Buchnera aphidicola (Macrosiphoniella sanborni): one gene and its partner. The protein of the gene in region 1 interacts with the protein of each later gene in a pairwise test. Links are inferred from orthologs where the notes say so. Each region holds a gene or a part of one and is shown on either strand. Other genes may lie near its edges.

Region 1 (3,232 bases):
TATTAATAGTAGTAATATTATTATAAAATTGAATACGAGAACATAACGCTACTTGTGATACAGAGACGTCATTTAATCCTTCTGATGCCCAATTAAGTACTTTATGAATTTTATCTAAATTAATTTTTTCTGTTCTTCCATCACGTTTAGTAACAAAGAGATTATTTTTCATAATAAATTTAACTTATTTTTAAATAGTATAAAGATGTATTTATTGAATTTACTTTAATAAATAACAAATAAACAGTTTTTTTACATAGGTTCAATAATTCTTTGTAAAGCAACTACTTTTTCATTTTTTGATGTTCTTATTAATATAACACCTTGTGTATTTCGTCTGAGTATTCCTACTTCTGAAACTCTAATTCTAACTAATGTACCTGCATTAGTAATCATCATGATTTGATCTTGTTCGACTACTTGTATTGCTCCTATAATTTTCCCGTTTTTTTTTGTAATTTTAATTGATATTACACCTTGAGTAGCACGAGATTTAATAGGAAAATCAGTAATTTTAGTACGTTTTCCATATCCATTTTGTGTTGCTATTAAAATACATCCTTTATTTTTAGGTACGATTAATGATACAACTTTATCATTTTTTTTAATTTTAATACCTTTTACTCCAGAAGCAGTACGTCCCATGGTGCGTACGCTTGTTTCTAAAAATTGTACTACTTTACCGTTTTGCGTAAATAACATAATATTATTATTACCATCAGTTAACGCTACGCCAATTAATTCGTCATTAGCATGTAAATTAATAGCAATAATGCCAGCAAATCTAGGTTTTTTGAATTGTTTTAAAGAGCTTTTTTTTACTCTTCCATGAGCGGTAGTCATAAAAATATTAAGATTATCTTTATATTCATGGACAGGTAATATAGCTGTAATTCTTTCTTTGGCACTCAATGGTAAAATATTAACTATAGGTTTTCCTTTCGCATGTCTACTAGATTCAGGTAATTGATAAACTTTCATCCAATATAAAATTCCTCTACTAGAAAAACATAGTATAGTATCGTGTGTATTTGCTATTATTAAACTTTCTATAAAATCTTCTTCTTTTATTTTTGCAGCTGATTTACCTTTTCCACCACGTCTTTGAGCATTATAATCAGAAAGAGGTTGATATTTTACATATCCTGAATGTGATAGTGTGACTACTACATCTTCTTGATTAATTAAATCTTCAAAATTAATATCAGTATGGTGATTAGTAATTTTTGTTTTTCTTTTATCACTAAAATTTTTTTGTATAGATAAGAGTTCTGATTGAATTACGTTCAACATACATTTTGGATTTTCAAGTATTTCTTTTAATTCTTTTTTTCTCTTTTTTAAATTATTATGTTCTGAAAAAATTTTATTTTGTTCTAAATTAGTTAATTTTTGTAGACGTAAATCTAATATAGCTTGTGCCTGTATTTCACTAAAATGATATTTTTTATTATCAGATAAAATATTTTTATTAAAAGGAGAATAACATTGTGTAATATTATGAGATGTCCATGCTTTTTGAATAATTAAATTTTTAGCATCTTTTGAATTTCCTGCACTTTTAATTATTTCAATAATTAGATTAATATTGATAAAAGCAGTATTTAATCCTTCAAGAATATGAAGACGGTGAGAAATTTTATTTAATTCAAAAATACTACGTCTAATAATTATTTCTTGTCTATGAGATAAAAAATTTTTTAATATCTCTTTTAAAGATAAAATCTTTGGTTGTCCTTGACATAAAGCAACCATGTTAATACCAAAAGATATTTGCAATTGTGTTAACGAATATAATTGATTTAAAATAATTTCTGATATTGCTTCTTTTTTAACTTCTATAACAATTCTCATTCCATCTTTGTCAGATTCATCACGTAAACCAGAAATTCCATCAATTTTTTTATCTTTTACTAATTCTGCTATTTTTTCAATTAAACGTGATTTATTTACTTGATAAGGTATTTCATCAAAAATAATAGATTCTTTTTTATTTTTTTTATTTTTTTCAATTGTATGACGTGCGCGAATATAAATTTTTCCTTTTCCTGTACGATAAGCTTCTTTGATTCCTAATGTTCCATTTATAATACCTGCTGTTGGAAAATCTGGTCCTGGAATATGTTTAATAAGTTCTTCAAGAGTAATATCTTGATTATTAATATAAGCCAAACATCCATTAATTACTTCATATAAATTATGAGGAGGAATATTTGTCGCCATACCAACAGCTATACCAGAAGAACCATTGATTAAAAGATTCGGTATTTTGGACGGTAGTATTTCAGGGATTTTTTCAGTATCATCATAATTCGGTAAAAATTCAACAGTGTTTTTTTCTAAATCACTTAATAATTCATGGGCTATTTTAGACATGCGTACTTCTGTATATCTCATTGCTGCGGCAGAATCACCATCTATAGAACCAAAATTACCTTGACCATCAATAAGCATATAACGTAATGAAAATTTTTGTGCCATACGAACTATGGCATCATATACAGCAGAATCACCATGTGGGTGATATTTTCCTATGACATCACCTACTACTCGAGCAGATTTTTTATATGGTTTGTTCCAATCATTATTTAAAACATACATTGCAAATAGTATTCTTCTATGAACAGGTTTTAAACCATCTCGAACATCCGGCAATGCTCTTCCGACTATTACAGACATAGAATAATCTAAATAAGAGCTTTTTAATTCATCTTCAATATTGACCTGTATAATTTTTTTCTCAGGTTCTTTCATAAAGCTTTCATCTCTTTAATAAGAAGTAATTTAATTAAGTAGAAAAGTATAACATAATTAAACAATTAGATGCATATAAAGAACATTATTCTGAATATCAAATAACTTTAAGATATTTTTTATATTAAAAATATTTGTTTATTTTAAATGAAAGTATTAATATAAAAAATAGTTATGAATATTAAAATTGTTAAAAGTAATATTATATTGCATAAAAAGTAATATTATATTGCATAATATATAACTTAAACTTAACAATGAGATGCAATTATGAAAGATAAAGAAAAGAATTTAATAGAAAATTTGTTTTATCGCTTAAAAAATACTGAATTAAACATGTCTGAAAGAGATGTATCAGCAGACAACTTAATTCAAAATTTGGTTTCTAAACAACCTTCTTCTCCTTATTATATGACTCAAACAATATTGATTCAAGAAACAGCTATAAAAAAAATGGGTATGAAAATTGAAGAATTAG
Region 2 (3,145 bases), 180 kb from region 1 along the record:
CTAGGTATTTATCCAGGACATACACAATTATTAAGTATTATTAAACCTGGAATGATATATATTTTTCATCAAGAAGAAAAAAAAGAAGAATGTATTTATCTTTCAGGTGGAATACTAGAAATACAACCTTCTGTTGTATCTATTTTAGCTAATGTAGCTATTCGTGCTATTGATTTAGATCGCAATCGTATTTTAAAGACCAAAAAAAATGCTGAAGAAAATATAAAAAATGAAAGTATTAAAACGAAAAAGGATGAAATTTTATTAAAAATTTCTCAAGAAATTGCAAAATTACGTGTACTTGAAATGATGGATAAATGCAGATGAAAATTAATTTTCGCGGCTGGTAATTTCCTGCCGCAAGTATTAGAAAAAATTAAACATCAATATTTTCTGCTTTCAAAGCATTTTCTTGTATAAATTTTCGTCTTGGTTCTACTGCATCTCCCATTAATGTATTAAATAAATTGTTAGCTGAACTGGCATCTTCAATTGTTACTTGTAACATATTTCTAGTTTCAGGATTCATTGTTGTATTCCATAATTGTTCTGGGTTCATTTCTCCTAAACCTTTATATCTTTGTATAAATAAACCATGTTTGTATTGTTCAATTAACCATTCTAATGTGTTTTTTATATTATCTATTCTATATGTTAGTCCTGATTTTTCGATTACAATATTATCAGGAAAATATTTTTTAAAGTTTTTACCTAAATTGCTAATTAATAAATACTCTTTACTTTTAAAAAATGATTCTTTGAATTCATATGTTTTATAGTATGCATATCGAGACATTTTTATATTAGGTTCATAGATATTATTATCAAGATTGTTTTTTATTTCAGCAGAATATATACAATTATTTTGATTTTTTTCATTGAGTTTTTGTGCTAATTTTTCAATCCAATTTTTTACTATTTTTCTGTTGTTTAAGTTATTTAAACAGTCATGATAAATTAATTCGTTTAAAATAATATTAGGAAAATAATATTTACTATTTTCCATAATTTTTTGAATATGATTATAATCATAAATAATTTTTTTAAATTTTTTAAGATCAATATTAACATTAGGATATGAAATGTTTTTTAAAGTTAGATCTTTTAATGAATTTTTTATTTGATATTGATTCATTTCTTCATCGTTTTTAATATATTTTTCTTTAGTTCCTTTTTTCAGTTTATATAATGGCGGTTGTGCAATATAAATATATCCTTTTTCAATGAGTTGAGGTAATTGACGATAGAAAAAAGTCAAAAGAAGAGTTCGAATATGTGCTCCATCAATATCAGCATCAGTCATTATAATAATATAATGATATCTTAGTTTATCTATATTAAATTCATTTTTTCCGATTCCACATCCCAAAGCAGTAATAAGAGAAGCAACTTCTTGAGAAAGAATCATTTTATCAAATTTTGATTTTTCAACATTTAATATTTTTCCTTTTAAAGGTAAAATAGCTTGATTTTTTCGATTTCTACCTTGTTTGGCTGATCCACCTGCTGAATCACCTTCTACTAAATAAATTTCTGAAAATTTTGGATCATTTTCTTGACAATCAGATAATTTACCAGGTAAAGTTCCTAAATCTAATATATTTTTTCTTTTATTAATTTCTCTAGCACGTTTTGCTGCTTCTCTTACTTTTGCGGCATTAATAATTTTTTGAATGATAACTTTTGCATCAGTAGGATTTTCTAAAAGATATTCAATTAGGTTTTCGTTAATTAATGATTCGATTACTGATCTTGCTTCAGAAGAAACTAGTTTGTCTTTAGTTTGAGATGAAAATTTTGGGTCAGGAATTTTTATTGATATAATAGCTGTTAATCCTTCACGTGTATCTTCTCCTATAATAGTAACTTTATTTTTTTTGTTATATCCTTCTCGTTCGATATGCAAATTTAATGTACGTGTCATGCCTGCACGAAAACCTGCTAAATGTGTTCCTCCGTCTTTTTGTGGGATATTGTTAGTAAAACATAGTATGTTTTCTTGATGTGAATCACTCCATTGCATAGCTACTTCTAGTTCTATTTTTTCTTTTTTAGATTTAAAATAAAATATTTTTGGATGAATTGGTATTTTTTTTATATTTAGAAATTTAATAAAAGCTTTAATTCCACCTTTATAATGATAGCAATTTTTAATATTAGATCTATGGTCTTCTAAATAAATCGTAATATTTGAATTAAGAAATGATAATTCACGTAAACGTTTAGATAAAATATCATATTGAAATTTTACATTATTAGTGAAAGTTTTATAACTCGGCCAAAATCTTATGTATGTACCTGATAAATTAGTTGAACTAACAATAGAGAGGGAATTTTGTGGTTTGCCATTGTAATATATTTGTTGATATTTTTTTTTATTTTTATAAATTATTAATTCCAACTTTTCTGATAAAGCATTGACTACTGATATTCCAACACCGTGTAATCCTCCTGATATTTTATATGAAGAATTATCAAATTTTCCCCCAGAATGTAATACTGTCATAATAACTTCGGCAGCTGAAATGTTTTCTTCGGGATGAATATCAGTTGGAATACCTCGACCATCATCTTGAACAGATACAGAATTGTCTGCATGAATGACAACCTGAATTTCTTTACAGTAACCTGATAATGCTTCATCTATAGCATTATCAACTATTTCAAAAACCATGTGATGCAATCCACTACCATCATCTGTATCACCAATATACATGCCTGGTCTTTTACGAACAGCGTCTAATCCTCTTAAAATTTTTATATGAGAAGAGTTATATGTATAATTCATAATTTTCCTGTGTTTTTATAAAAAAGAAGAAATATTGAAATTATTTTTAATATTATATTAATAAAAATTTTAAAAAAATATTTAGCGTTTTAATAACATTACAACATATTTAGTTGAAGTATCATTTTCCGCTTCAATTTGTATAGAATTATTAGAATGATTTAAGAATAAGAGAATATTTTCACTATTAATAGAATTTAATATATCTAATATATAATAAACATTAATTGATATTTCTATTTCAGGGCCTATATAATTTATATTAAACATATCTTCTGCTGTTTCTTCTTCTTGATTATCAGATAATACTTTAAATTGACCGTTTCTAATATGAATTTCTACTCCACAAAATTTTTC

The links. Proteins that work in one complex are often made in the same cells at the same time.
Region 2: the proteins of gyrA (region 1) and gyrB interact in binary tests that used the Escherichia coli proteins (3 or more experiments, as listed by UniProt). The link is inferred for Buchnera aphidicola (Macrosiphoniella sanborni) from one-to-one orthologs.

Annotation. Positions count from the first base shown.
Region 1 is NZ_CP034864.1:187,908-191,139, forward strand. The notes cover bases 4-3,153. They hold gyrA (DNA topoisomerase (ATP-hydrolyzing) subunit A), read right to left. Parts: upstream 2,755-3,153; coding sequence 253-2,754; downstream 4-252. Other genes in these bases: nrdA (class 1a ribonucleoside-diphosphate reductase subunit alpha), read right to left, coding at 4-172; D9V74_RS00850 (DUF2076 domain-containing protein), read left to right, coding at 3,025-3,153. In the rest of the region: more of nrdA, read right to left, coding at 1-3; more of D9V74_RS00850, read left to right, coding at 3,154-3,232. UniProt on the Escherichia coli protein: A type II topoisomerase that negatively supercoils closed circular double-stranded (ds) DNA in an ATP-dependent manner to maintain chromosomes in an underwound state.
Region 2 is NZ_CP034864.1:8,583-11,727, forward strand. Bases 83-3,145 are described here. They hold gyrB (DNA topoisomerase (ATP-hydrolyzing) subunit B), read right to left. Parts: upstream 2,789-3,145; coding sequence 377-2,788; downstream 83-376. Other genes in these bases: atpC (ATP synthase F1 subunit epsilon), read left to right, coding at 83-327; dnaN (DNA polymerase III subunit beta), read right to left, coding at 2,870-3,145. Outside these bases: more of atpC, read left to right, coding at 1-82. UniProt on the Escherichia coli protein: DNA gyrase negatively supercoils closed circular double-stranded DNA in an ATP-dependent manner to maintain chromosomes in an underwound state.